DNA from 2 places in the Pseudoalteromonas sp. PAR1 genome. Region 1 is predicted to be linked to the other one. Evidence: riboswitches for the same ligand, from Rfam matches in the RefSeq annotation. Region 1 holds a riboswitch; the other holds the start of a gene.
What was found. A riboswitch is a leader RNA that binds a small molecule or an ion and turns the genes downstream of it on or off. The one in region 1 is predicted to bind cobalamin.

Region 1 (15,659 bases):
TACTTAGGTGAGGGGAATAATGTAACTCACTCACTGATGCTGTTAGCAGCCACTTTAGGCACTGATTTTGTTGCAGTTTGCCCTAAAGGTAGCTCACCTGATTCGCAAATTCTTAAGCAAGCTGAGCAAATTGCAGCGATGAATGGCGCCTCTGTAATGGTCAGTGACCGAATTGAAGCGGCAGTTGGTGCAAATGCAGTCTATGCTGATACGTGGGTTTCGATGGGTGATAAAACACCGCTTGAGCAAGTTAAAGCTAAGTATATGCCGTATCAGCTAAATCAGGCATTGCTTGAGAAGACTGGCGCACAAACTGTGCTGCACTGTCAGCCGGCTCATCGAGAGTTTGAAATTACCTCTGAGGTAATGGAAGGCCCGGCATCAAAAATTATTCAACAAGCAGAGAACCGTATGCATGCGCAGAACGCTCTTCTTGTGACATTACTAAATCCAAATTTTGTTTAAGGAACACCAATGAGTTCAATTAAAAAAGTCGTATTAGCCTATTCTGGTGGTCTAGATACATCGGCAATCGTGCCTTGGTTAAAAGAAAACTATGGCTGTGAAGTAATTGCCTTTGTTGCTGATGTAGGTCAAGGCGCTGAAGAACTAGAAGGCGTTGAAGCAAAAGCGATTGCTTCAGGTGCGTCTGAGTGTCATATAGTTGATTTAAAAGATGAAATGGTAAGTGATTATATTTACCCAACATTAAAAACTGGCGCTATTTACGAAGGTACGTACTTACTAGGTACGTCTATGGCTCGTCCGATTATTGCTAAAGCACAAGTTGAAATTGCTCGTAAAGTAGGAGCCGATGCGCTTTCGCATGGTTGTACGGGTAAAGGTAACGACCAAGTGCGTTTTGAATCATGTTTCGCAGCCCTTGCGCCAGATCTAAAGGTGATTGCACCGTGGCGTGAGTGGGACTTATCAAGCCGTGAATCATTACTTGATTACCTTGCAGAGCGTAATATTCCGTGTTCTGCTTCTGCGACAAAAATTTATAGCCGTGATGCAAACGCATGGCATATTTCACACGAAGGTGGTGAGCTTGAAGATCCATGGTGCCAACCAAGTGATCAAGTATGGACTTGGACTAACTCTCCTGAACAAGCTCCTAATGAAGCTGAATATGTGACATTAAATGTTGTTGAAGGCGAAGTGGTTGCTGTGAATGGTGAATCACTAAAACCGTATGACTGCTTAGTTAAATTAAATAACATTGCTGCGCCACATGGTGTTGGTCGTGTTGATATCGTAGAAAACCGTTTAGTAGGCATGAAGTCGCGTGGTTGTTATGAAACGCCAGGAGGCACTGTGATCATGGCTGCATTACAAGCTGTTGACGAACTAGTGCTAGATAAATCAAGCCGTAAATGGAAAGAAGTACTTGGCGGTGAGTTTTCACACTTAGTGTATGACGGTCGTTGGTTTACACCGTTAAAAGACTCAATTTTAGCGGGTGCGGAGTCTCTGGCTAAATTGGCAACAGGTGAAGTAGTACTGAAGCTTTATAAAGGCCAAGTAACTGCGGTACAGAAGAAATCTCCAAACAGCCTTTACAGCGAAGATTTTGCAACCTTTGGTGAAGATGATGTTTATGATCAATCACATGCAGAAGGCTTCATTCGTTTATTCTCGCTTTCTAGCAGAATCTCAGCACTAACGAAAAAGTAATTTTATTATCGTCCCGCTTTGCGGGGCGATAGCCCAATTTGGAGACAGTTCAATGGCATTATGGGGCGGACGTTTTTCTTCGGGTCCAGATGAAGCGTTTAAACAATTTAACGACTCACTTCCTTTCGATTATCAGCTTGCAGAGCAAGATATTATTGGCTCAGTTGCATGGGCAGGTGCTTTAAAGCAAGTTGATGTTTTAAATCAGCAAGAGTATGACGATCTTGTTGCAGCACTGAATACTTTGTTAGAAGAAGTTAAAGCTAATCCACAAGCTGTAGCAGTTGCAGGTCATGAAGATATTCATTCATATGTTGAGTCAGCACTGATTGACAAAGTAGGTGATTTAGCAAAGAAACTGCACACCGGTCGTAGTCGTAACGACCAAGTTGCTACAGACTTCCGCTTATGGTGTCGTGACACCGCAGAGCACATCTTAACAGCAATTAGTGACTTAAAAGCGGAGTTTGTTGCCTTAGCTGAACGTGAACTCGGTACGATTTTACCGGGCTACACACACTTGCAGCGTGCTCAACCTGTGTTATTTAGCCATTGGTGTATGGCTTATGTTGAAATGCTTGAGCGTGATGAAAGCCGGTTAAATGATGCCAAAAACCGTATGAATTATTGCCCATTAGGTAGTGGTGCATTAGCAGGTACTGCGTACCCAATTGACAGGCAGATTCTTGCCGAGGGGCTAGGTTTTACCGGGGCAACACGCAATAGCCTTGACGCTGTATCTGACCGTGACTTTGTGGTTGAGCTATTAAGCTGTGCATCAATTTCGATGATCCACTTATCGCGTATGGCTGAAGATCTGATTTTTTATAATTCAGGTGAAGCGGGCTTTATAGAGCTTTCAGATGGCGTAACCTCTGGCTCATCATTAATGCCACAGAAAAAGAACCCTGATGCATTAGAATTGATCCGTGGTAAAACAGGCCGTGTTTTTGGTGCATTTAGCGCCATGATGATGACATTAAAAGCGTTGCCACTAGCCTACAACAAAGACATGCAAGAAGATAAAGAAGGCCTGTTTGATGCAATGCCAACTTGGCTTGCTTGTATTCATATGGCGCAAGCATGTATTAAAGGTATCAAAGTAAAAGCTGATAAAACGCTTGCAGCAGCTAAAGGTGGACACTCAAATGCGACCGAGCTTGCAGACTATTTAGTTGCTAAGGGAATTCCATTTAGAGAGGGTCACCACATTGTAGGAACCTTAGTGCAAATGGCTATTGCCCAAGGGAATAACTTAGAAGATTTAAGTTTAGAAGAATTTAAGTCTGTGCATAGTATTTTTGAGTCAGATGTTTATCCTGTACTAGAGATAGATGCTTGTATTAAAGCCCGTCGAGCTCTTGGTGGCACTTCATTAGAGCAAGTGTCGAGTGCAATTAAGCAGGCAAAAAAAAACAGCAAATAACGGTTCGTGATGCAAACTTAGGTGATGTTGAATCGATAGCAAAGCTTATCCAATATTGGGCTGCGGTAGGTGAAAACCTTCCGCGAGCTAAAAGTGATATGGTTCATTCAATCAACGAGTTTGCTGTTACACAATGTAATAACAAAATTACTGGCTGCGCATCACTATATATCTATGATACCGGTCTTGCCGAGATCCGCTCGTTAGGCGTTGATCCACAAGCAAAGGTGTCGGGACAAGGTAAGCTACTTGTTGAGCACTTACTTGTAAAAGCCAAAAAATTGGCGCTTAGCAGGATCATTGTACTTACGCGTGTGCCAGAATTTTTTGCAAAGCAAGGGTTTAGCCACTGTAGTAAAGACAGCTTGCCCGAGAAAGTTATAAAAGACTGTGAGCTTTGCTTACGAAAAGATAATTGCGATGAAGTTGCAATGGAATTCATTTTAAAGCCAAGTACTAAAGCGGTGATCCCGTGTAAAAGCGTGGCTTAAATTCCCTGGATAGAAAAAACGCACGGTTACCCCTGTGCGTTTTTTTATGTCTAATAATAAGCTGAAGATCAAAAAGATCATATGTTAACGAAAAGTTGGATCGCTAATTGCTTTTAGATTAGTGTGGTGGCAACATCACATTAATGCACAAAAAAGCGTCAAAAAAAATGAGAACGCTTAACAAGTTACATATTTCATGTAAACCTTGGTGCAACAACAATTAACTTAAAGGAATTATCTTATGCAAATTTCAAATAATAGCCAATTGCAAATGCAAGCATACAGCCAAATGCAACAAACTAAGCCAGCTTTGGAACAAACTACTAGTAATAAAACCCTGCAATCTGATACAGTAACTTTATCAAGTGAAGCACTGTCTTTATCAGGTGGTGCAGAGATTCAACGTGGCGGTGGTGCAATGCTTCCACCTAGCAAGAAAGAGTACTAGGAACTGAATGTCTTTTATAGAGCAACTAGGTTTTTTTTCCCTGTCTGCAATGAGTGCATGGGGATTTTTAATGGCGTTCTTTTTTAATATTTTTGTCTATTGCATAGACGAAAATAAAAGAAAAACCACGTTGCTCTTTAGTTCTTTTATTATGATGCTCTCTTATTTAGGGGGAGATTACTTTTTTAATTGGATAACTTACACTGCAACAACATTTCTAGATTGGGCTCTTTACGATCTGGCTACGCTAATATTCTTAGCTATTTCTTTCTTTGTTATTAAACGAACGACTCCTTCATTCATTTATCTTATTGTAGGCTTGATAATAAACACTATTTTATTCCTTGCAGTTTACTTGGACGTTGAAGTTTATAAAAATACAACTCATTGGATACTCTGGGATATTTATTCGCTTGGAGTTAACATTGTCGATTTTACGATGATTATTGCTTTAATAGTTGATCGTGACTTTCTCTTGTTAAACAAGTTAAAAAACGCAGTTTTTTCTGCTTCAAATACCCAAAGCTTAGCTTAAATATTTTCAATATGTACATAAGTGATGTTGTTGGAAGCTTGATAGGCTCCTTTATTGAGTGGGGGTTTTTGATGGCTTTTCTTTGCAATCTAGTGACTCACATAAATAAACCAGATAAACGCCTTGTTATCTTGGCATTTATCATGATGGTTTCGTACTTTTTAAGCGGTATTTTTAATTTTTCAGTTTATAGCTATATGAACTGGTTTTATTTTGACCTACTTACAATAACAGTCATATTTTCTTGGGGTTACTTTGCAAAGATCAGCTCTTTTTGCGCTCTTTATTACGCAATATTGGGATTATTTTTGAATTCCCTTTTGATGCTCTCAATTTATGTAGATATTGTACTTCTCGAAAACCGGACTCCATGGGGACTTTGGAGTATTTACTCTTTTGGTGTCAACATTATAGACATTACAATGATAATTGCATTGATAACAAACCGTGACTTTTTGTTTATTTTTAAGTTAGGTAAAGCTATAGAGAGTAAAGTTATTTTCTTTTCTAAAGAGTTTTCAAAAAGTGGTGCTAACGTTTCATAATGCCTTTTGTAAATTGAAGTCAAAAAGTTTGACGTTTGTATAATGCTTAAATTAATCCAAGAAAACTTTGGGGTCTATCTCGCCGCATTTATTATGTGGGGGTTTCTGATGTCTTTTTTATATAACATGGTGAAGAAGTCGTCTACGCCAAATGGTGACAAAACACTAATGTGGATGTCGCTGGCACTGTTTATCTCTTATATGATGAGTGATCCATTACTAAATATAGCGCTAGGCTATAATATTCTAGACTCGAGCTTTGCTTATATGATCTGGGCTGTTTCGGATCTACTAATACTTTTAATTATTAGCTTAATTGCTCGTGGCAGAAAGGTAACTTTGGTGCCAGCAAAGCTCTATATTTTTACTGGGCTTTTGATCAACACATCGCTTTTTTTAGGTATGTATTATGACATCAATTATGCCTATACGGGTGATTGGTGGTTCTGGAGCTTTTATACGGTTACAGTCAATGTCATGGACATCATGATGCTCATTGCACTTTTCTCTAATAAAGACTTTTTGGGGCTGGTGCGGCTCTATAAGGGTTTAACAGGTCAAGCTAGGCTAGCTTGACCTCAATAAGTTAAAAGCGGTATTCCCAACTGGTTCTGAGGGCCGTGTTGGTTTCGTTGTTATCGTTTAATTCATCTCTTGAAATTAATCCAGTTACTTTCCAAAGACCGTTGAGTAATGCTTGTTGATAGCCTACTTCTAACTGCAATTGGCTACTCTTAATGATATTTTCACTATCAATCCAGCGTAGTTTAGCATGTCCGCCATAGCCGTTAAGGGTGTGATAATATGCCCCAAGCACTGCTGATTTACTTTGCTCTGGTGTTGAGCTGCCAATTAAACGCGAGCGCTGGGTATAGCTGCCTGAGCCATACACACAGTCACTGGCAATATTACATTGTTGCTGAGTATTCGAGTATTCGAGATACGTTTTTAGCAAGCTATCAGTTGTACCAAAGTAGCTTTCAAAGCCAACGGTGTAAAACGGCTCACTTGGTGCCAAACCGCTTTCGTTGCGGCCCATTAATTCACCATATACGGCAATAGGAACTGACATTAAAGTGGTTGAGTATTTAACATCAATCCCCGTTAAACGATGCGTTTGCTCGTTATTCTCAAGATTAATAGGAGCTAATTCTGGAGTTGTTAAATAGTCAGAGCCAGCTGTATTAACTGCCACTTCTAAACCATTTAAAGGGGTACTAGCAAACCTCAACGCCCAATAATCACCTTTGTCGCTTGTATTCAAATATGGCTTTTGTTTGGCATAAATACCAGTCAGTTGCCAATTACCAATAAATGATAACCAACTTGGGCCTACATATTGAGTATTCGCTCTTGTGAAACGCAAACCTTTCATGGGAGCTGCATTATTTGATAGTAGTAACGCATTATCGTTACTTGGTCCCCACCAATGACTGACTTGCTCGGCACTGAGTGACCAATTACCAACCAACACCGCTAAATAGCTATCTTGGTAGTTTACATGCTGTTCGTCGAGTGCATCATCTGCGTAATTAACACTCACTTTTGCACTTACACGTTTACCCGTTATTGAACCGTAGCTATTAACACCGCTTTGCTGTTGATGGCGTTTACCAAACCCTTGTTGAGTATCAGTGCTGCCATTGTAGTTTAGTCGAACCCCTGAATCTGTTTTTTGCTTGGCAATATTTAACGCGTGTTTCACATGTTGATAAGCAAATTGAGACTGTTCATCAAGTTGATTGCTATCTACAAGGCTAAGATCGCGAGCAATACCTTGCCACATCAAAGGGTAGCTATTTATAGGCTGTTTAATCACACCTTGATTAAATAACATCTCGATTGAGGCGCGTAATAATGGATCGTCACTTTCAACCCAAGGGCCTGCTATAGTCGGTGTCGAGACCATAAAAAAGGCCCCTAGGGTAAGTATTTTTTTTAGCTTCATCCGCGAATTTTTTCCTGTAAAGCTTTAGCAACAATAGGATCAACAAACTCGCTAACATCACCATTGTGTCTTGCTACTTCTTTTACTAAGGTTGATGAGATAAACGAATTTTTTTCGGCGGGTGTTAAAAATACACTTTCTAAATCAGGGTTAAGTCGACGGTTCATATTTGCTAATTGAAACTCGTAATCAAAGTCAGAAACAGCTCGAATACCGCGAATGAGCACTTCAGCTTTATGGTCGCGAGCTAAATCTGCTAATAGTCCAGAAAAACCAATTACACTCACATTATCTAGGTGTGCCAAGATGTTATTAGCAAGTTCAACGCGCTCATCAAGCGTAAAACACGGCTGTTTACTTGGGTTGTGCGCAATAGCAACGATGACATGATCGAACATTTTCGCTGCTCGGTGAATTAAGTCAGTATGGCCATTTGTAAGTGGGTCAAATGTACCCGGGTATATTGCAGTAACGTTCATAACTATCAGCGATTTAGAAATTTGCCTGCTATATTAACAGTGTTTTAGCCTGTCTGCAGCTTAGAAAATACGCGTATCTTATTAGATTGTAAAACCCATCTAAGGTACTGCACCGATTGAGGTTATTATTTTTCAAGGTAGTATTTAATTGTCACGCATTTGTTTATACTGCTTGGCTTAGCAGGGCAATAGAATGCAATAACCACAACAACAGAGTAAACAGCATATGAGTACAAAGGATAAAATCATACACACCAGCATCGAGTTATTTAATCGCCACGGTGAGCGTGCTATTACAACCAACCATATTGCTGCACATATGGGCATTAGCCCTGGTAACTTGTATTACCATTTTAAAAATAAAGAAGACATTATCCGTCATATCTTTGCTTTGTATAGTGAACATTTACATACGCATTTTAAACCCTTGTCTCCTGATGATGATGCACTTGAAAACCTAGCTGGTTACCTTGATTCGCTGTTTGAACTGATGTGGCGTTATCAATTTTTTTATGACAACTTGGGCGATATTTTATCTCGCGATGAAGTATTAAAAAAAGATTACATTGATTTTCAAGCGGCGTTGCTAGAGCAAGTGAAAGAAGTTTTATTAGCACTTCGTGCTGGCGGTATCATCTGTATTGAAGATGATGATGTCACAGAGCTTGCACACATGTTAAAAATGACGGTTAGCTTTTGGACCCCGTATATAAAGGCGCGTCGCTTAAGTGGTGAGTTAGCAAGAGAAGATATCTACAATGGTATTTTAAAAGTGCTATTGCTATTAAAAGCGCATTGCACAGAGCAGCATTTACCACAGGTAAATCAGCTAAGGGCAAAATATTTAGCGCTCAGCGAAGCCTCAGATCCTGAACAATAACTCCAGCCAAGCAGTTTATTTCCTAGACGCTATAATTTTTGTTATAATCGCGCGCCCTTGAGGTTGGTATGCCTCGGGGCGTGTGAATCCCACAGTCTAAGAGTGAACTATGCTTAAATTTATCGTCAAATTACACCCTGAAATCGCTATCAAGAGTAAATCTGTTCGTAAGCGTTTTACCAAGTTATTAGAAAATAACATTAAGATCGTCTTACGTCGTGTTGACGAAAAAGTACAAGTTAGAAACAACTGGGATAATATTTCGGTTGTGAGCCTTTTAGATTCTGAGCAAGTTCGCCTAGATATCATCGATGGCTTAAAACGCATTCCGGGTATTGTGCAATTTATCGAAGTTACAGAAACAGACTTTGATTCGTTAGACGATATTTATCAAAAAGCCCTTGAGCTAATTGGCCACACAATCGAAGGTAAAACATTCTGTGTGCGTTGTAAGCGTTCGGGTAAACACGATTTCACTTCTAGCGATGTAGAGCGTTATGTTGGTGGCGGCTTAAACCAGCATGTTGCAGGTGCAAGCGTAAAACTATCCCATCCTGAAGTAACCATTCGTTTAGAAGTGCGAGATGATAAAGCGTATATCGTTACTGAAACTCACTTAGGTATGGCAGGCTTCCCGTTACCAACACAAGAAGATGTACTGTCGCTTATGTCGGGTGGCTTTGACTCAGGTGTAGCAAGCTACCAGATGATCCGCAAAGGCGCGCGAACTCACTTCTTATTCTTTAACCTAGGTGGGGCAGCTCACGAAATCGGTGTTAAACAAGCCAGTTATTATATCTGGAAACAGTTTAGTTCTACCCATAAAGTAAAGTTTGTCACTGTAGATTTTGAACCTGTTGTAGCTGAAATCTTAGAAAATGTAGAAAACAGTCAAATGGGTGTGGTGCTTAAGCGTATGATGATGCGTGCAGGTAGCCAAGTTGCAGAAAAGTTAGGTGTGCAAGCATTAGTAACAGGTGAAAGTATTGGCCAAGTATCAAGCCAAACACTGGCTAATCTAAGTGTGATTGACCGTGTAACTGAAACTTTAATCATTCGCCCGTTAATCCAACACGACAAGCAAGATATTATTAATATTGCTCGTAAAATTGGTACCGCAGAAATGGCAGAAAGCATGCCTGAATACTGTGGTGTGATTTCTAAAAAGCCAACGGTTAAAGCCAAAATTAAAACGATTCTTGCCGAAGAAGCTAAATTTGATTTTGACGTGTTAAATACGGTTGTTGAAAATGCCCGTGTGATGGATATCCGTGATATCGACACCGAAGCTAAGCAAGAAGTAAAAGAAGCCGAGTCTGTATCTGATTTACCAAAGGGAGCGGTTGTTGTTGATATTCGCTCACCTGAAGAAGAAGACGCAAATCCACTTGAGCTTGAAGGTATTGAAGTTGTGCATTTACCTTTCTTCCGCTTAGCGACTAAATTTGGTGACTTACCAAAAGATAAAGAATATTACTTATACTGTGCTAAAGGTGTGATGAGTCAGCTTCAAGCGCTGATCTTACACGAAGAAGGCTTCAGCAACGTCAAAGTGTATCGTCCGTAAGGGATGGTGATAAAAGCGCGACAGGTTTGCGCTTTTTTAATGCCTGAAATAATTGTCAGAAGCTAGTAACTTTACTCTTTCTTCTAGTAGCTAGCTTTTTATTTTTATCATACTCAGCATGGCTTGGTTATACGGTGTTTTTACACCTAGCTTAGCGCCTTGTTCACACACATAACCACAAATTGCATCTATTTCTGATTGTCGGTTATGGCTGATATCTTGCTGCATAGAAGAAAAGTTTTCTGCAGTTGCAGTCATCACCGAGTAGGCTTGATCAAGTGCCTCGCAGAGCTTTACATCAACACCTTGTTTATTGGCTACCAGACACGCTTCACTCAGTAAATTAATGATGCGAGTGCTAAATTGCGGTGCACGGAGTTGGCCATTTTTAACGTTATGGATTGCTGTTAACGGGTTAATGGCAATATTGACTAACAGTTTTTGCCAGCGCAATGAGTGAATATCATCACTCACTGAAAAGTGTGGCAGGCTGCTAAATAGATGGTCAAGTTCATTGAGCTTTTCAGTTGCTGCTGCATTACATGCGCCAAGCACACTTTCGCCATTTCCTGTGTGGTTTACACTATAGGGCGTTGCTTTAAAGCCAGCTAAACGAGTTGTTAGAAACGATAACCCTTGAGTGTCTAACAGTTGGGCATTAAGTTCATCGACATTACCCATACCATTGTGAGAAATAACAAGTTGGCAGTTTTTAGTAAGGTAAGGTTTTATTTGTTTAAAAGCAGCTTGCACCTGAAATGCTTTAACAGTAATTAATACCAAGTCAAAGGGCGGCGATTGATTTAATTCTGCATAATTAATAAGGCGCGCTTTAATAGGATGTGATTTGCCATTACTTGCTTGATAAAAACGCGTGGTCAGGGTTGGCTTACGAGTCAGTAATGTGATGTCATGTTGTGCAGATAAAAAATGGCTAAATAGCAGGCCTATTGCGCCATCACCCACTACTAATAAATTAGCCATTACGTTGCTTACTACCTAAATGAAAGCCAAGCTTTATAGCAAAATAGCTTACAGCACCAATAAAGTCAGCGATAAAGTCACCAACTGAGGCTTGGCGATAAGGCAGCATATCTTGCATAAATTCAATGGCGGCTCCGTAGCCTGCTAACAGTAAAATTTGTACCATTAGAGGTAACTTAAATGCCTTGTCCATCACCAAAGCGAGTATGAAGAAGATACCAAAGTGCGCTACTTTATCGACGTGAGGAAACAGGTTGCCAACCCCTTTAATTTCTTTGGCAAATAAAATCGTAAAGCCAATAATGCTGGCTAAAAAGATAACTTGGTAAACACGCCTTGTCACAATAACCCCTAAAAATGCCGAAATTGAATGGCCAGTATATCAAACAATTTTTGCATCGCACCTGAACAAATCGGATAAAAATAGAAAGAATCGACAAATAAGCGTTATAATTGCCAACCATAAACGAATTTAAAAAAGACTATGTTAGGAGAACCCCATGCCTTCATTTGATATTGTTTCTGAAGTAGAAATGAACGAAGCGCAGAATGCAGTAGATAATGCAAAGCGTGAACTAGAGACGCGTTTTGATTTTCGTGGTGTTGATGCATCAATCGAACTAAGTGACAAAGTAATTAAGTTAAAAGCTGAAGCACCACAGCAAGTGATGCAACTTTTTGACATTCTTGCAGCAAAAATTTCAAAGCGTGGTTTGGATGTATCTAGCCTTGAATTAAGAGACGAGTCACGTAGCGGCAAATACGTAATGCGTGACGTTGCACTTAAGCAAGGTATCGAAAAAGACGTAGCGAAGAAAATCGTTAAGTTAATTAAAGACTCAAAAATCAAAGTACAAGCCGCGATTCAAGGTGAAGAATTACGTGTAACTGGTAAAAAACGTGATGATTTACAAGAAGCAATGCAAGTTGTTCGTACTGCTGATTTAGGTCAACCATTCCAGTTCAAAAACTTCCGCGATTAAAACTTATAGCTTTAAGCTGTAAGCCAGTAAGTTTCTGAGCTTTACAAGGAGCGTATCATGAGACGAATATTAGGTTACAGAGAAAAAGATATCTTCTAGCTATTTTCAGCTAGAGGATATTTATGTCAGTAAAAAACAAAACAATTGACCGTAATAAATACGGTAAAATAAACAGAAAATACACAGGTCCACACAGTACTTATTTTTATCAACAAACACCAAGTTGGTGGGTAAAAATGACGATGACTAAGCCAAGAAGACGCTTAAATAAAGCACTTTGCAAGCGTGTGATGAATGGTGCTGACCCAGAAGGAATTGTTTTTCCGTTAGGAAACTCAAAACCTCATGAGTATTTCTGGTAATTATTTGTTTGATAAAAGCCAATCACCGTGTGATTGGCTTTTTTACTTTCGGCTTACGGCTTACAGCTTAAAACTTGTCTTTAGCGGTATAGCCGTCCATTGACATTCTTTCCTAAAATCATCACAATAGCAGCCTATTTTCAAGGTGCTTGCTGTATCTACAAAGATACGTGTTATTTCAAAGGGTGAAATAGTCGCAAGATAATCGGGAAGTTGGTGCGTTTTCAGGGAGAAAACAATGCCAACACTGCCCCCGCAACGGTAATGTGTATGCCATACATACGCAGAGTCCGGAGACCGGCCTTGAAGTAACTTACTATTTGCGTGTGCGGTGGGCACAGGCTAGGGGATATCATGCTAAATAAATCTGCGTTAGGCGTAGCGATTGCTGCTGCGTTGTCTTTTTCTGTATCTGCTGACGAGCAATCAATCGAGCACATCACAGTTACTGCCAATAAATTCGAACAATCAATTAATGATGTATTAGCTAGTGTTACAGTTATTGACCGTGCTGATATTGAGGCAAGCTATGTTCGTGACTTACCAAGCTTACTGGCAACTCAAGCTGGCTTTCAAATTAATGCCAATGGTGGTTTTGGGCAAAGCTCAGGTGTTTCATTACGTGGTGCAAGCTCTCGCCATACGCTTATTTTAATTGATGGTGTACGTACAGGATCAGCAACACTTGGCTATAAAAGTATTAGCAATATTCCTTTAAACAGTATTGAACGTGTTGAAGTAGTAAAAGGCTCACGTGCTGCTGTATATGGTTCTGATGCGCTAGCGGGTGTGATCAATATCATTACGCGTAAAGCACAAAATACGACTTTAGATGTCACTTTTGGCTCAGACTCTTACCAAGAGTACCAAGTAGCGACAGGCGGTCAGTTTGCGGGTGTTGATGTGGCCGTTAATGCCGGTTATGAAAAAACAGATGGGTTTGATGTCCTTCAAGGCTTAGCGCCAGATGAAGACGGCTACGAGAACAAAAACCTTGGCTTTAACCTAGGTTATCAAAATGAGCAGTTAGGTGAGTTTTTAGCGCAAGCACAATACTCAGAAGGCGAAGCAAAATACGATAGCGCTTATAGCCCTGCAGACAGCACTGTAGAAAAAGGCGAGTTCGAAAATTACCAAGCTTCACTAGGTTGGAAAAAAGCTTTCGACAAACAAAGCCATGCCATTGATATTGCCATATCAAGTGATAGTTCAGATGACTCACGTATTGATTACACAGGCGCAACGGTGGTCGATAAGTTTGAAACTGAGCGTGAGCAAATTGATTACAATGGCCAATACTTTTTCAATCAAGCGCTGACTCTTAGTGGCGGTTTGAATTGGTATAAAGATGAAGTGAACACTAACTCAGGTACTTACTTAAAAGACAGCCGTGAAGTATTCGCTGCGTTTGTTGGCGCTTATTATGATGATGAACAAGTACTTGCAAACCTAACTGTTCGCCAAGATGATGACCAGCAGTTTGGTGATGAAACCACTTACACAGCCGCTGTTGGCTATCACTTAAATGACATCGCCACATTCCGTGTAAGTCAAAGTACTGGTTTTAAATCTCCAACTTTTAATGACCTATATTATCCAGGCTCGGGTAATCCAGAGTTAAACCCTGAAACATCAGATAACCAAGAGCTAGGCCTATCACTCAATGTGAATGATATTAGCCTTGATATTGCGATTTTCCGCAGCGAAATCGACAACAAAATCGCCTGGGCGCCAAATGCAGCAGGGCAGTGGATCCCAACTAATATAAACGAAGCTCGCCATGAAGGTGTTGAGTTTAGCTTTAAAAACCAAGTGTTTGGCTTTGATCACAGCTTTAACTTCACTTACCTCTCTGCTGAAGATACCGAAACCGGTCAGTCACTAACCTATGTGTCAAACCACAGTGTGAATTGGTCATTACATAAAGCATGGGGTGATTTTGATGCCGGTATTGATATGCAATACCGTGGTGACCGTGATGGCAAGCTAACTCACTTACCTTCGTATACGTTATGGAATTTAGTCGGTCACTACCAAGCGACTGACAACTTAACTGTGTCTTTACGAGTAGAAAACCTATTCGATAAAGAGTATAACGCCGTTGATGCCTATGGCACTGACTTAGATGGTGACTTTATCAACGACGAGTTTTATTACTACAACACGGCCGAGCGCCGCTTGTTTGTAGGTGCCCGTTATCAGTTCTAATAATAAGGAAAATTATTAGTTCTGCGTCTAAAAGCTCGCTACCTACTTAGCGAGCTTTTTTCATTTTAGTTTATCAGCGAAGTATTGACCGAATTTCTCAAGTTTAGGCGCGATAAGGATACTGCAATAACCTTGATTCGGGTTTTCATTGTAATAGTCTTGGTGATATTGCTCTGCTGGGTAAAAGTTCGATATTGGGCTAAGTTCAGTGACAATTGGCTCACGAATTTGCTTCTGTAAAGCTGCTATCATCGTTTGCGCTTCAGCTTTTTGTTGCTCAGTATGATAATAAATAACACTACGATACTGTGTGCCTACATCGTTGCCTTGTCGATTTAATTGTGTGGCATCGTGTAAAGTAAAGAACATTTCAAGAAGGGTATTATAGCTCACAATACTGCTGTCAAAATCGAGCTGAACAACCTCAGCATGACCCGTTAAGCCAGTACATATTTGCTGATAACTTGGGTTTTCAATTTCACCGCCTGCATAGCCAGAACTGACATTAAGCACGCCTTTCACTCGTCTAAATGCAGCATCAATACACCAAAAGCAGCCACCGCCAAAAGTAGCTATTTGTATGTTGTTATCCATCGTTTATTCCCTCACTGTTTTGCTGACTATAGCTGAAAAAACAAAACGCCGTAAAGACGGCGTTTTATTGTTGCTTAAAGACAGTTCTAAATTTCTTCCAACGGTTTGTCTTTAGCTTGTTGTTCTAACTTGCTTTGTAAATACTCAGGCGACTGAGTATTACGGGCTAGGGCAGTATATGCTGCTGGCACAACAAATAGAGTTAGTAAGGTTGCCACTATTACACCTGTAAATACCACCACACCAATTACCATACGGCTCTCTGCACCCGGGCCACTTGCAAGTACCAGTGGTACCGAGCTCATAACTGTGGTCAGTGAGGTCATAATAATCGGGCGTAAACGCTGCGTTGCCGCTTGGGTAATCGCTTCGTTAAATTCAACGCCTTTATCACGCAGTTGGTTGGCAAACTCAACGATTAAGATACCGTTTTTCGCGCTTAAACCAATCAGCATTACGATACCAATTTGGCTGTAAATGTTCAGAGTGAGATCTGTGTACCAAAGGCCAAATAATGCGCCAACTAAGCCAA
Region 2 (15,659 bases), on a different contig from region 1:
CATTAGAAACTCCTCAAAAAGCGCGTATAGGCATCTATTTTAGCAATGATGGAGAACTTGACACATCATTGTTAATTAAAGATTTATGGCAAAAAAAACACTCTTTATACCTACCTATTATCCATCCCTTCAACGGTACAACTTTATACTTTCAGAGGTATGAAGAAAATTCACCCATGACTGTTAATCGCTATGGTATCTTGGAGCCCAAGTTGAATTGCAGTCAAATATGTCCTTTAGACAAGCTTGATATTTTACTTATGCCATTAGTGGCATTTGACGATCAAGGTAACCGTTTAGGAATGGGCGGTGGGTTTTATGACAAAACGTTGGCTCGGTATTACCAAGAAAATTGGCAAAAACCGATATTAATCGGTCTTGCGCATCAATGTCAGCATGTAGCTGCATTACCTATTGAATCGTGGGATGTACCGTTAAAACACATTATAACCCCAGAGAAAATCTACCAATGGTAAGCAAACTCTTTGTATACTATAGGCCTCTCTGATAGCTAACTGAGCACATAATTATGACGCAAGATGAATTAAAAAAAGCCGCTGCCTGGGCAGCACTCGAGTTTGTAAATGAAAACACCATTGTTGGTGTAGGTACAGGCTCTACAGTGAATCATTTTATTGATGCACTTGGTACTGTAAAAGACACCATTGTTGGTGCAGTTTCAAGCTCTGAAGCTTCTACTGAAAAGTTAAAAGCACTCGGTATTGAAGTGTTTGAGTTAAACGACGTATCAAGCCTTGATGTGTATGTTGATGGCGCTGACGAAATCAATCCACATAACGAAATGATCAAAGGCGGTGGTGCTGCGCTAACACGCGAGAAAATCGTTTCAGCGGTAGCAAAACAATTTGTTTGTATTGTTGATGAATCAAAAGAAGTTGCAACATTAGGCGCATTTCCACTTCCAGTTGAAGTGATCCCAATGGCACGCAGTTATGTAGCCCGCGAGCTTGTAAAACTAGGTGGAGATCCAGTTTACCGTGAAGGTGTTGTAACTGATAACGGCAACGTCATTTTAGATGTGCACAATTTAGACATCAGCAATGCCAAAGAATTAGAGCTAACAATCAACCAGATTGTTGGTGTAGTAACTAACGGCTTATTTGCCCATCGCGGTGCAGATAAAGTCATTATCGGCACCAAAAATGGGCCGCAAATAAAGTAAATAGGAATGAGGATATGAGTAAGGTATCGTTAGCAAAAGACAAAATTAAAATTCTCTTGCTGGAAGGCGTGCACCAAAGTGCTGTAGAAACGCTTAAACGTAATGGCTACAGTAATATTGATTACGTAAAAACTTCCTTACCTGAAGACGAGCTCATCGAGCGCATTAAAGATGTGCACTTTGTAGGCCTTCGTTCTCGCACTCATATTAGTGAAGCGGTATTAGAAGCAGCAGAAAAGCTAGTCGCTATCGGCTGCTTCTGTATCGGTACTAACCAAGTCGACCTGCAAGGTGCCCGTGAGCGTGGTATTGCGGTATTTAACGCACCATTCTCAAACACTCGTTCTGTTGCAGAATTAGTACTTGGTGAAATCTTATTATTACTTCGTGGTATTCCACAGCGTAATGCCCTAGCACACCGTGGCGGTTGGTTAAAATCAGCCAACGGTTCATTTGAAGCGCGTGGTAAAACCTTAGGTATTATTGGTTACGGTCACATTGGTACACAGCTAGGTATCATGGCAGAAAATATCGGTATGAACGTTGAGTTTTACGATATTGAAGACAAACTAACACTCGGTAACGCAACGCAAGTTCATAACCTAACTCAGTTATTACAGCGTGCTGATGTTATTAGCTTACACGTACCAGAAACACCGCAAACGAAGAACCTAATTGGAATGGCAGAGCTTGAAGTAATGAAGCAAGGCGCTATTCTAATTAACGCTTCTCGCGGAACAGTTGTTGATATTGATGCACTGGCTGAATCACTTCGTGAAAACAAGCTAAGCGGTGCTGCAATCGATGTATTCCCTGTAGAACCTAAGTCAAATGATGAAGAGTTTGTATCACCGTTACGCGAGTTCGATAACGTGATTTTGACACCACACATTGGTGGTTCAACACAAGAAGCACAAGAAAATATCGGTATTGAAGTAGCGGGCAAACTTGCTAAATACTCAGATAATGGTTCAACCATTACTGCAGTTAACTTCCCTGAAGTATCACTGCCAGAACTTGCAAACCGCAGCCGTTTATTACACGTACACCACAACCGCCCAGGTGTTCTAACGCAAATTAACCAAGCGTTTGCACAGCACGGTATCAACATCGCAGCCCAGTACTTACAAACTGACGAAGCGATTGGTTACGTAGTAATTGATGTCGATACAGACCAATCAGAAGTCGCTCTTAAAGAGCTAAGTGCTGTTGAAGGTACAATCAGAGCACGTATCCTTCACTAATCATTGGCATATCGAAAAAAAGCGCAAACAGTTAAACTGCTTGCGCTTTTTTTGTAGGACAAAACTTCAAGCACGTAAGTTGGTTTGAGCACAGCGAAACCCAACACGGGAACCGAGCTTTAAGCCGTAAATTTTAAGCTCTAAGTTAGAATAGCTAATCGTAGGCGTGAAATTTATTTCGCGCGAATTTACGCTCCTAACGTCCTTTATATTATTTAACAGGTTCAGGTTATTTATGTTAATTCTCAGATATCGACATAATGCATCACTATGCTCAAATCAGCCTCGGCTTGAATATTAAGTTTATAATTTCCCATCCTTACTCGCTTCTTCCTTTAAACTAGCTAACATTTGACTTGGTGATTGATCTGAGAGTCCTCTTTTCTCTCCTTCTCAGAACCACACTTCCCTGTGTAAATCACGCCGATGAGTCAGTAAATTTTACTCATCGGTTTGCGGTTTTTCAGTGTCTTTATTCTGCTGTTTTTCGCTTATCATGGCGTTTAATTTCTCACCGCCTTTGATGCCAAAATCTAACGTGCGAATTGGGAATGGGATGGTTATGTCAGCTTCGCTTAGGGCGTTTCTAACTGCCACAACAGCCTTGTGGCGTACTGTCATGAAATCCGCTTCGCCGGGGTATTTAATCCAAAACCAAACTAGTAAGTTAACGCTACTATCACCAAAGCTTTCGGCGTAAACAGCGGTTTCTTCTTGCTTAATTACAAAATCAAACTCATTGATTTTTTTAACAATCACCTCTGCGGCTTGCTCGGGGTCATCGGCATACGAAATACCCACAGGCACTTCGATACGACGCACACCTAAGGTACTGTAGTTACTGAGTATGTTCCTAAATAAAATCTTGTTAGGGACTAAGATAAGTTGCCCATAAAAGTTCTCAATGAGGGTGTTTCTAAGGTTAATCGCCCGTACAGTACCAAACACGCTTTCGGTGCGAATAACATCGCCAGTTTTAAATGGCTTGCGAATACCCATAGCAATACCCGCTATAAGGTTCTCTGTCATGTCCTGAAAGGCAAAACCAATCGCAAGACCAACAATACCAGCACCAGCAAGTAAAGAGGTGACTGTGCCTCTAAGTCCCAAGAAATCAAGGGCTACAAATAAGCCTACGCATAGCACAATAACCTTTGCTATCGATGACATTAAGTCCGCTATTTGCGAAGACTCTAATGAGCGACGTAATAGCTTTCTGAGCATTGAACCAACAAGACGCGCCAGCAATGAAAATACAATGGTGATAACTACTGCGACAATAAAGTTTGGAATATGGCTTATGATGATATCAATCCAGCCACCGAGTTTTTCTTCTATTAGCTTTTCAGCTTCACTTACTGTCGGAATTTTTAACATTTTTATACCTTGATGAATTAATTACTCAACAGGGTATTTGCAAGATAAGCGCCATTTCTAATTGGGTGTATTAAAACCATAAAAAAAGCCGTGCTAAGCACGGCTTCTCTAATTCATTTTGCTAAAAATTAGTTCTGCTCTTCGCGTAAGAAAACAGGCTCTAATTCTTTTGCTGTTGCATCGCTACTAAAGTAATAACCTGCAACGGTGAAATCTTTTAAATCACTCAATTGGGTAATTTTATTTTCAATGATGTAACGCGCCATCATGCCGCGGGCTTTTTTCGCATAAAAGCTGATCACTTTATATTGGCCGTTTTTACAGTCTTTAAAATGCGGCGTAATGATTTGCGCATTTAACGCTTTTTTATCAACTGCTTTAAAATACTCGTTCGAAGCAAGGTTTACTAAATACTTACTATCTTGCTCAGCAAGTACCGTATTAAGCTTTTCGGCGATGACACTGCCCCAAAACTGATACAAGTTTTTACCACGTGGGTTTTCAAGTTTAGTACCCATCTCAAGACGGTAAGGCTGCATTAAATCTAACGGCTTCAGCACACCGTAAAGGCCAGACAAGATACGTAAGTGTGACTGCGCGTAATCGAGGTCTGAACTGGTTAATGATTGTGCATCTAAACCACCGTACACATCGCCATTAAAAGCCAACACGGCTTGTTTTGCGTTATCTTGCGTGAATGGCTGCGACCACTCGGCGAATCGTGCTGCGTTTAAACCAGCTAATTTATCGCTGATTTTCATTAGGCTACCAATTTGCGCTGGTGTTAAATCACGGCAAACTGACATTAACTCTTCGCTATGCTCGAGTAATTCAGGTTGAGTGAATTTATCGGTCGTGGCTGGGGTTTCGTAATCTAAATTCTTTGCAGGTGAAATAACAGTGATCATACTTAGCTATTGACTTGTAATTTATTTGATGTCAATTTCAACATTAATTGAATCAAAATGCACGTTTTGTTTCGTCCTGCCTTTATCCGCTGCTCTTTCATACATAATGTTCTAGTTTTCTATATTAAGGACATTTGACCTATTAAACACTGTCATAGTGTTGCAGCATAAAGGTGGCTATAATGGATATTCTTTTAACTTGCTTGGAATGAGGAAAGCAAATGACTTCAGCACTACAAAGGCTTAAACAGCATTCATCTATTGTTGCAGATACAGGTGATATCGAAGCTATCAAAAAGCACCAACCAGAAGATGCGACAACTAATCCGTCTTTACTTTTAAAAGCCAGTGAAATTGAAGCGTACAAGCCTTATTTAGATAAAGCGTGGCAATATGCCAAAGAAACCGAGCAAGATGCAGCTAAACAACTTGAGCTAGCTTGTGATTACTTTGCTGTTTTAATTGGTAAAGAAATCAGTGAAATTGTTCCAGGTTATATCTCAACAGAAGTAGATGCGCGTTTATCATTTGATACGCAAGCGACAATCGATAAAGCCCACACTTTATTGAGCCTGTACGAAAAAGAAGGTGTGAGCAAAGATAAAATCCTGATCAAAGTTGCATCAACGTGGGAAGGCATCAAAGCCGCTGAGCAATTAGAGAAAGAAGGCACTAAGTGTAACTTAACGCTGTTATTCTCTGAAGCACAAGCTCGCGCATGTGCCGATGCTAACGTATTTTTAATTTCACCATTCGTTGGCCGTATCCTAGACTGGCATGTTGCTAACGGTATGGAAAAGCCAACTGATCCACTGAACGATCCTGGTGTGCAATCGGTTCGTAGTATCTACGAATTCTACAAACGTCACGATTACAAAACAGTGGTAATGGGCGCAAGCTTCCGTAATACAGGCGAAATCATCGCGCTTACAGGTTGTGATAAGTTAACCATTAGCCCTGCACTTTTAGAAGAGCTAGGCCAACTAACTGATGCACAAGAATACCTGCTAGATAACAACTTTACTGTTGAAGAAAAACCAGCACCACTGACTGAAAGCCAGTTCCGTTGGTTACATAACCAAGATGCAATGGCAACAGAAAAGCTCGCTGAAGGTATTCGCTCGTTCGCAGAAGCACAAATTGAATTAGAAGCTCGTTTTAAAGCAATGTAATTCAAATTACAGCATTTTTTAAAACGCCACCGCCCGGTGGCGTTTTTGTTTCTGAAATAACTAATTCCTTGATCTATTCATCTATCAATCACAGTTCTGTAACATTATCGTCACTTTTTTGTTCTATTTTTACCTTGCCTATGGTATACGTATTTCCGAGGTTCAAAAAATAAATGGGAGAAGTTCATGGATAGCCTAGACGATATTTTAGAAATATTAGAAGGTCCTGGTAAAACAAAAAAGACCTCCACAAAAAATAAAAAAAGAAAATGGCGCGAAATCGAAGCGTTAAAAGATAAACACAGATTACGTAAAGAACTAAAGGAGCTTGATTACTTTACTGACAGTATTGACATAGACGAATTAGATTTTTTGTAAAATAAAGGCCCTTATTATGGGCCTTTTACGTTTCTGTTATAAAATTTGTGGTAATGACCAATTGATCGGTTTTTTGTTTTGATCAATAAGTATTTGGTTTGTCTTAGAAAAGTGCTGACAACCAAAAAAACCTCGATGAGCAGAAAGCGGTGACGGATGCGGACCTTGGATCACATGATGACGCGAGGTATCAATATGTTTACCTTTTTTCTGTGCATGCGCGCCCCATAAAATAAACACCACACCTTCACAGTGTTGATTAATAAGCGCAATCACTGCATCGGTAAATTGCTCCCAGCCAAGCTGCTTATGAGAATGAGCCTGCCCTTGTTCAACAGTAAGTACGGTATTAAGTAAAAACACTCCTTGCTCTGCCCAACTTTGCAAGTAACCATGGTGGGGTATTTCAAACCCATCAATATCTGTGGCTAGTTCCTTGTATATATTCTTTAATGATGGCGGTAGCTTTTTAACCTGCGGCAATACCGAAAAACACAAACCATGGGCTTGGCCTTCTCCGTGATAAGGGTCTTGCCCTAAAATAACCACTTTGACTTCGCTCAGTGGTGTGGCATCAAAAGCTGAGAATACCTGCTCATCTTTTGGATAAACGGTCACACCTGCTGCGCGTCTATCAGCTACATATTGCAAGGTTTCTTGCATGTAGGGTTTAGCAAGCTCGGTATCTAGAAATGTTTGCCAATCGATCATTTTGAAGCCTGTATTTGCTGACGAGAAATGTCTATTTTACCACACATATCACTTAAACCATCTAGCATACGGGTTGTAAAACGATGCAATAGATCTGCATTCACACTAATAAACTGGTTATGCTGCACTGCCGGCAGTTCAGGCCATTGACGCCAGTCTATCTTCGGTTGCGGCTTTTTAGATTTTTCGTCTGGAATAATAATCGCCTCAGGTTTAGCAACCAATACATTTTCAATACTAATACGCGGGTAATCAGTATCGCTATTAGCAAACACATTCTCAGCATGGCAAATAGTTAAAAGCTGATTGATCCAGGTATTTCCACCAATTGTCATCATCGGCTCTGGCCATAATTGATAAAAAACAGGCACGGCTTTTTTACCTTGCTGAGAGGCACGAATTGCATTGAGTTTAGCTACAAACTCATTGGCCACCTTATCTGCCTTAGTTTGTAAATGCGTAAGCGTGCCGAGCTTACGTAATTCATCAGCAACATTATCAACTTGATCCGGATTACTATAAGCAACAGGAATGCCTAGCTTTTCGATATAAGCGAGGTCATCAGCTTTATTTCCTGTCTTCCACGCTAAAACAAGATCTGGCTTAAGTGACAGTAACTTTTCCATATTGACGCCGTAATACCCACCAACACGTTCAATATCATTCGCTTGTGCTGGGTAATCAGCAAAATCAACCGTACCAACGATACGATCGCCAGCACCTATCGCAAACAGGTTTTCAACAATGTGCGGTGCTAAAGCAACAATACGCTGTGGCTCTTTAATTTCATGAGCGTGTGCAAGTGCGGGTAAATTTAATAAAAAACCTAAGAGTGCAAACTTGATGGTTTTCATGTTAATAATCGAACCCTTTTTGCGCTTTAATGCCAGTATCAAAAGCATGTTTTACATTTCTAACTTCACTGACTGTGTCAGCCAAGTCGGTCAATTTTCGGTGTGCACCACGTCCTGTAATGATCACCGATTGCATGGCTGGTCGAGAGCTTACTGCCTCTAGTACTTCGTCTAAGTCAATATAGCCGTAGGTGATCATATAGGTTATTTCGTCTAGCATAACGAGGTTAATCGACTCATCCTTGAGCATTCTTTTCGCTTCTTGCCATGTCACTTGGGCAGCTGCGGTGTCTGACTCTTTGTTTTGTGTTTCCCAGGTAAAACCGGTGTTCATAATAACAAATTCAACCCCTGCTTTTTCGAGTAGGTTACGCTCACCGCACTCCCAAGTCCCTTTAATAAACTGACACACAGCTGCTTTCATTCCGTGACCAACAGCACGTGCGACAGTACCAAATCCAGAGGTAGATTTGCCCTTACCATTACCAGTAATGACCTGAAAAATACCTTGCTCTTTTTGCGCAGCAGCAATACGTTCATCGACTTTTTCTTTTACTTTTTGCTGGCGCTGTTGGTGCTTATCTTGATTCTGTTCGCTCATTGTTGTTCCTTATGACTCTAAGTTGAAGTTCTCATAAATATTGATGATTTGTTCAATATCGAGATTCTCTGCTACCACATTGGCTAAACGGCTTAACTGCTGTTCACGGTTTAAGTTAATATCAATCGGCTGTATTTGGCTATTTGGTGCAAGCCAAGTTGTTAGCTCAGCTCCCCCCTCTGGCGTATCGAACAAGCCATGTAAGTAAGTACCTGCGATTTGGTTATCATCACTAATAAAGCCATCCACTTTAAATCCACTTGGGTGATTATTAAAACTCAAGAATGGCTTTTCAAGTGCGGGCCCTTGGCTTATACCAGCGTGAATTTCATAGCCTGAAATTGTTTTACCACTACGATTTAAATGAAGCATGCCAGTGACTTGGCTTAATACTTTTTGCTGCCCTAACTGCGTTTCAAAGTCAGCAAGCCCTAGCCCTTCTGCGCTGCCTAAATTGGATTCAACAGCATGTGGATCAGCAAGATAGTTGCCTAACATCTGCAGCCCACCACATACTCCGAGCACTTTACCGCCATAGCGTAAATGACGTTTTATTTGTGTGTGCCAACCTTCATTTTTTAAAAACGCTAAGTCGCTAAGGACATTTTTACTGCCCGGAATAATAATCAGATCAACACTTGGAATAGTCTGGGTATGACGTACATACTGTAAATCGATTTCTGGTTGTAATCGCAGTGCATCAAAGTCAGTGTGATTACTAATATGAGGTAGCAATAGCACTGCTATGCGCAATTGTGGTTTATCTACCTGATTGCTTATAGCAACGGCATCTTCAGCATCTAGTGCTAAGTCATGTAAATAAGGTAACACCCCAAGCACTGGCTTATTGGTGTATTGCTCTAACCAATCAAGACCGCCTTGCAATAACGCAATATCACCCCGAAAACGGTTAATCACAAAGCCTTTAACGCGCGCTTGCTCTGAGTCAGACAATAACGCTAATGTCCCAACTAAATGGGCAAACACCCCGCCTTTGTCGATATCGGCGATAATGATCACCGGGCAATCTACCGCCTCAGCATAGCCCATATTGGCAATGTCGTTTTCGCGCAGGTTTATTTCTGCAGGGCTCCCTGCACCTTCAACAACCAGTAATTCAAAACGTTCACTTAAACGCTGCTGCGAAGTAAGAACCGCATCCATCGCCACTTTTTTGTAGTCGTGATAACTGTCCGCTTCCATATTCGAAAGCGCTTTACCATGAACGATTACCTGCTCCCCAGTATCACTGTTAGGTTTTAATAAGATAGGGTTAAAATCGACTTCTGCGGGCACTTTTGCCGCTACAGCTTGCAAAGCTTGTGCTCGGCCTATCTCGCCACCATCTGCTGTTACGGCGCTATTTAACGCCATATTTTGTGGCTTAAAAGGTGCAACCTTTATGCCTCGCTCAGCAAAGATCCGACAAAGTGCTGCAACAAGGGTACTTTTGCCTGCATCTGAAGTTGTGCCTTGCACCATTATTGTTTTCATCATTGTTCTCTTTTCAAAGTTTGTGCAAGACCTGCAATCACAAACTCAACACGTGCAACTTGCTGTGCTAAGGCTTGATGCAACCAACCTGAATGATCAACAAACTGACGGCTTAATTCACCGAGCGGCACAATGCCATGACCCACTTCATTGCTGACAAAAATCACCTCACCAGACAATTGCGATAGCACATCGAGTAAGGCCGCTTTTTGCTCAAGCCAAAATGCTTCACCCTGCTGGCATAAGCAATTACTCAACCACAAGGTTAAACAGTCCACTAAAATACAGTTTTCAGCTTGGCTATACTGTCGTAATGTTTTAGCCAAATGCAAAGGCTCTTCAATAAGTTGCCAATGCTTAGCGCGCTCTGCTTGATGCCTATTAATTCGGGCTGTCATTTCTTCATCACCCGCATTTGCTGTAGCAATGTAGATAAGTGGCTTGTCTGAATTTATTGCCAGCTGCTCAGCAAAACGGCTTTTACCGCTGCGAGCACCGCCTAAAATTAAGGTGTGTGATTGGCTCATAACATACTCACTAGACATAAGTAGGTAACAAGCTCAGATACTTGCTGGGCAGCACCTAAGCAATCGCCGGTATAGCCAGATAACTGCTTTTCAAACCAGCGCTTCAATAGTAAACGAGTAACAAAAAGCACACTGACGAGTATTAATAATTGCCCTAGAGTGAAGCCAAAAAACAACCATGCTATTGCTAACACAGCAAAGCCAGTTGCTAACAGTATTTGATAACTTTGCGTACTTAAATACATCGCAATTGGTTTTACTTTAGATGTGGCGTCCTGACTTACATAGTCCATATCTGCAATTAAACTTGTTGCTACAACCCGGCTTAAGCTTTGTCCTAAAACAAGAGCAATAATCAGAGTACTGGTTGCCTCGCTAAGTGCGACAAGTGTTTGGTACTTAACTAATAAAGCCATCACAAGCGCCGCAGCACCATAGGTGCCTAAGCGACTATCTTTCATAATGTTGAGCTTATCTGCAACTTGCCAACCGCCACCAAAGCCATCCCAGACATCAGCAAGCCCATCTTCATGAAATGCCCCTGTGATTACCAAGCTAAACGCCATAACTAACGCAACTGCAATGGCTGGGGGGAATAACCAACTTAGCAGCAAAAAGCTTAACGCTAAAAGTGCGCCTAATAATACTCCGACCAATGCAAAATAGCGGCTGGCCTGATTGAGCGCCTTATTCGATACTGCAAAGTTTAATTTAACGGGTATACGCGTTAAAAAGCTGAGCGCCAGTAAAAATAACTGAAGCTGACTTGGAGTCGTGTTTGAAGTGTGTTGTTCCGTGCTCATATCAAACTACTTGCTCAACATTAGCATCGACAAAACTTGCCATGTCATTATAAAACGCCAAAGATGCTTGCAGTAAAGGTAAGGCAAGTGCAGCACCTGTGCCCTCTCCTAAACGTAAATCTAGCTGTAATAAAGGTGATGCGTGCATGGCATTAAGCATTGTTTTGTGCCCTTGCTCATCAGAGGCATGGGCAAATAACATGTAATCGCGAGCGTTTGCATTAATGCGAGTTGCAACAAGCGCTGCTGCAGTGCAAATAAAGCCATCCACGATCACCGCCATGCCGAGCTCCGCAGCAGCTAAAATGGCACCGGTGATCTGAACAATTTCAAAACCACCTAATGCAGCGAGTGTCATTAGTGGGTCGCTAAAATGAGCTTGATGCAATTGGAGGGCTTGCTCCACAACCTTGATTTTTTTAGTAACAACCTCGTCACTCACACCTGTGCCTTTACCAACACATTGGTTGGCAGGTAAGGACAACAAAGCAGCCATTAATGCCGCAGCACTTGTAGTATTACCAATACCCATCTCTCCAAACGCAATAGTATTGCTGCCTTGCTCATAGAGTGAATGAACTCGCTGCTTTGCTAATTCAAACCCTTTTTCAACGTGACTACGAGACATGGCCATTTCAGTATTCAGTGGGGCAGTGATTTCACCTAAACGCTGGTTATGCACACTTTTATCATGTGCTGTAGTGAGTGTTCCGGCATCGACAACTTCGAGCTGCCAACCAAGCTGGCGACAAAATACATTGATTGCAGCGCCTCCAGCTGCAAAGTTTGCCACCATTTGTGATGTAACAGTGCTAGGAGCAATTGACACACCTTGACTTGCCACACCATGATCGCCTGCAAAAACAACCAGAGAAGGCTTTGAAATAACTGGTTTAAAGGCAAGTAGCGCCTGCTCACTATCAAGCTGCTTTGAAAAAATAAGCGTTAATTGTTTAGCACAACTCTCAAGCTTACCTAAGGCACCAAGCGGCTTCGTTTTAAGGTCTATCTTTTGTTGTATTACAGCTGAAAACTGCTGGTTAATTGGCATGATATTAAACATTAGCTACCTGCTCTGTTTACGAAAATAAAGTAAGAATAAAAAGAACACGCTGCCGATAGCTGCAGTGATCACACCAACGGGTAATTCTTGGTTATTCAATAAGGTTCGGCATAACACATCTACCCACACCATAAAAATGCCACCGACCAAGGACGTCATGACTAAGTTATGACTGCTGCCTTGCGGCGAAAAGTAGCGCACAATATGCGGGATCATCAGACCTACAAAACCAACGCCTCCACACAGAGCAACAAGCACCGCTGTAATTAATGAACTTAGCAGCAGCATCATGATCCGAAAGCGTTGAACATGAATCCCCAAAGTCGCAGCACTTTCATCGCCAAGTAGCATTGCATTAAGCTGACGACGAAATGCAATCATCAAAGTCATACAGGCAATAATAACGGTAAACGGCAGCCAAAGAGTGCCCCACTGCGCCCGAGAAAAACTGCCCATTGTCCAAAATAAAATAGCTGTAATTGCTTGAGGATCACTAAAATAAAGCAGCAGGCTAGTCAGAGCGCTAAATAAGAAGGATAAAGCAACGCCGGCAAGTAACATGGCTTCAACTTGACCAACATGGCGACGCCCTGCAATAGCAATAAGCAACAGCATAGAAAGTAAGCTTCCGGCAAATGCAGCAACTGACATACTAAAGCCAAAACTCACACCAGTAAGGGCTATAAAGCACACCACACCAAATGAAGCCCCTGAAGAGATACCAAACAAGTAAGGATCAGCAAGCGGGTTTCGGGTTACGGTTTGCAAAATTAATCCCGCAAGAGCAAGTCCAGAACCTGCTAAAAATGCCAGCACCGTTCTTGGCATGCGTAACTGCCAAATAATCCGCTGCACGAATTCATCACCGCCTTGGCTAAACAGGCCATTAAGTACATCACTCAATGGTGTGTTTGCAGCACCAAAGCTCAGAGCGAAAAAACAACTAATAAGCCCAACAACAACACAGATACTTAAACGCATTGCATCAGTCATTTTGATGCTCCTGTGTCTGATAGCCATAAAAATAAGTTATATGCGGGATAAACTTATCGGTGTTTGATTGCGGATGAGCAGACACTGCAGCGCAGACACCAAATACATCGCTCAACAGCTGCTCAGTAAGCACCGCTTTTGGTTGCCCCTGACAAACCAATTGCCCTTCGTCAATTACCAGTAATTCATCACACAAACTCGCTGCGAGATTTAAGTCATGAAAAGAGGCAAGCACAGTCACATCGAGGGACTTTGCTAATTCCATTATTTGAATTTGGTATTTAACATCAAGGTGACTGGTAGGCTCATCCATGATCAAAAGCTTAGGTTGCTGTACGATAGAGCGTGCAATGAGTGCTCTTTGCTTTTCACCACCAGAGAGTGAATCGAATGCTTGCTCACTATGATGAGACAAACCAACCTGCTCAATCGCTTGATATATTCGCTGCTTATCATTGATAGACGTGCCGCTGAAAAGTCGCTTATGAGGTGTTAACCCTAAACTCACCACGTCGAACAGAGACAAATTAAACTGCGATGGAGACTCTTGTAAAACTACAGCAACCTGCTTTGCAAACTCATCAGCATTGATTTGCCAGATATCTTCACCGTTTAGCAACACAGCCCCTTGTTGAGGTTTCAAGTAACGATAAAGACAACGCAGTAAGCTTGATTTACCTGCACCATTAGGGCCAAGTAAACCTATAAACTGCCCAGCTTTTAACTCAAGGCTAATTGATTTAAGTATTGTTTTATTCGCAATACCCCAACTTAAATCAGAGACTGATATTAATGGCGCAGAGCCGTGGCTAGTTTGTTGCAAGCTTGTTCTCTCTTGGCGAGCAACCACAACGCACAAGAAAGCACTGATAAGTACCAGAAAATGACGTGAGTTTACCCGCTCGATGATTAATTGTTAGTGCTAAGTATCTGGCTGACCATACTTATGATGGATTACAGTTGCGGGAACAGCTGGAGAATTTCACTCCATTCCATAGCATATGTGTATTATGGCGGGCTAAGTAAATAATTCAATGAATATCACTCTAGATGGCTAAAAAACAATTTTTGGCCAAGTTTTTCCTTGTTCATCTATATATACATCGAGTGTAACAAGTCCCGCATAAGGGAGGTGGAAAACATTTAAATGCGTGGCTGACTGTTTTGGCATCTGGCAAACAATAGCAAGAATTTGTTTAATCACACCAGCGTGGCTGATTACCAATGACTGAGTATGTTTAGTTTCACTCAATGAGTTTAAAAACGTTTGCCACCAAGCTTCTACCCTTGCGTAAAAGTCAGCCATTGATTCACCATTGGGTACTTTTACCTGCCAAGGATGCTGCCAAAAATCACCGATATGAGGTTTACTGGTTTGCTGCCAAAGCTGCTGATAGTCTTGGCCATCCCAATCACCAAAATTAAACTCTTTCAGCGCATTGAAATACTGAACATTCAATGTGTGTTGATTTGCTAAAAAATCAGCATAGACTGAGCAACGCTTTAGCGGTGAGCTATAAATAGCATTTAAATTCAACAGTTCAGCAGAGGCTTGGCGCATTTGTTCAAGACCATGCTTTGATAAGTCAACATCGATTTGCCCAGAAAGAATACCCGGTGTGGCAATTTCGCCATGGCGAAGAAAATAAACTCGTGAAGTAAATGCGTCCATAATGTTCCTCAGTAACCAGTAGTGAACGTTAACGCGTTTCAAATACTCTGTCGAGTTATGCTAAAGGACTTATGCTAAAAGAATTAAGCTAAACGCATCAACCGAACGTCAAAATGCAGCACTGCGTTCGCACCAATTTTTCCGCCGTTACCTTTTTTACCCCAAGCAAGCTCTGGGGGGATCACAAATTCATAGCGAGAGCCGATATTCATTAATAACAAACCTTCTCGTAACCCTTCTATAGCTTCTGATAAAGCAAACACCTCTGGCATACCCGCTTTATAACTGTCGGCAATCACATTGCCATCAGCAAGCATAATACGTTGATTAATGACCACTGTATCGAACTCTGTTACGCGATCCCCTGCAACATCATCAATCACTTTATACATTAAACCCGATGGGCATAGATGCGTATCAGGATGAGATGAGAACTTAGCGATGAATGCTTCACTATTTTTACGATTTAACCCTGAAGAACCTTTTGACTTGGTTGTTTTCTTACGAGACACAGTAAACCCTAATTGTATTACAAATATAAAACGCTTTATCGCATAACAACGCAAGGGAAGCAAGGGGCACTGTGGTTTGTAGTGAGTTAGCGAGAGTAAAGTTAGAAAGAGGAAAGTTTTAAAGCTCTGGCGTAGATTGGGTAGAGCGCAGCGAAACCCAACACAGA

Region 2: another riboswitch for cobalamin. It lies ahead of QL229_RS06295 (ABC transporter ATP-binding protein); the one in region 1 lies ahead of QL229_RS00930 (TonB-dependent receptor).

Annotation. Positions count from the first base shown of each region.
Region 1 is NZ_CAMZMY010000001.1:205,120-220,778, reverse strand. Features, by position in the region: gene QL229_RS01005 (ornithine carbamoyltransferase) at 1-465, shown strand, start outside; gene QL229_RS01000 (argininosuccinate synthase) at 475-1,677, shown strand; partial or broken gene argH (argininosuccinate lyase) at 1,730-3,594, shown strand; gene QL229_RS00990 (hypothetical protein) at 3,836-4,042, shown strand; gene QL229_RS00985 (hypothetical protein) at 4,050-4,577, shown strand; gene QL229_RS00980 (hypothetical protein) at 4,649-5,122, shown strand; gene QL229_RS00975 (hypothetical protein) at 5,231-5,698, shown strand; gene QL229_RS00970 (capsule assembly Wzi family protein) at 5,709-7,031, opposite strand; gene coaD (pantetheine-phosphate adenylyltransferase) at 7,067-7,549, opposite strand; gene QL229_RS00960 (TetR/AcrR family transcriptional regulator) at 7,776-8,429, shown strand; gene thiI (tRNA uracil 4-sulfurtransferase ThiI) at 8,539-9,996, shown strand; gene QL229_RS00950 (2-dehydropantoate 2-reductase) at 10,087-10,980, opposite strand; gene QL229_RS00945 (VanZ family protein) at 10,973-11,323, opposite strand; gene QL229_RS00940 (YajQ family cyclic di-GMP-binding protein) at 11,481-11,963, shown strand; gene QL229_RS00935 (hypothetical protein) at 12,086-12,325, shown strand; cobalamin riboswitch at 12,492-12,646, shown strand; gene QL229_RS00930 (TonB-dependent receptor) at 12,680-14,533, shown strand; gene msrA (peptide-methionine (S)-S-oxide reductase MsrA) at 14,594-15,127, opposite strand; gene QL229_RS00920 (efflux RND transporter permease subunit) at 15,214-15,659, opposite strand, start outside.
Region 2 is NZ_CAMZMY010000006.1:305-15,963, reverse strand. Features, by position in the region: gene QL229_RS06370 (5-formyltetrahydrofolate cyclo-ligase) at 1-476, shown strand, start outside; gene rpiA (ribose-5-phosphate isomerase RpiA) at 530-1,183, shown strand; gene serA (phosphoglycerate dehydrogenase) at 1,198-2,427, shown strand; gene QL229_RS06355 (mechanosensitive ion channel family protein) at 2,869-3,804, opposite strand; gene yaaA (peroxide stress protein YaaA) at 3,933-4,712, opposite strand; gene tal (transaldolase) at 4,934-5,884, shown strand; gene QL229_RS06340 (DUF3545 family protein) at 6,071-6,262, shown strand; gene ung (uracil-DNA glycosylase) at 6,299-6,973, opposite strand; gene QL229_RS06330 (cobalamin-binding protein) at 6,970-7,827, opposite strand; gene cobO (cob(I)yrinic acid a,c-diamide adenosyltransferase) at 7,829-8,428, opposite strand; gene QL229_RS06320 (cobyric acid synthase) at 8,438-9,922, opposite strand; gene cobU (bifunctional adenosylcobinamide kinase/adenosylcobinamide-phosphate guanylyltransferase) at 9,922-10,449, opposite strand; gene QL229_RS06310 (adenosylcobinamide-GDP ribazoletransferase) at 10,446-11,252, opposite strand; gene cobT (nicotinate-nucleotide--dimethylbenzimidazole phosphoribosyltransferase) at 11,254-12,315, opposite strand; gene QL229_RS06300 (iron ABC transporter permease) at 12,319-13,308, opposite strand; gene QL229_RS06295 (ABC transporter ATP-binding protein) at 13,301-14,131, opposite strand; cobalamin riboswitch at 14,212-14,350, opposite strand; gene QL229_RS06290 (histidine phosphatase family protein) at 14,363-14,980, opposite strand; gene QL229_RS06285 (FKBP-type peptidyl-prolyl cis-trans isomerase) at 15,064-15,492, opposite strand.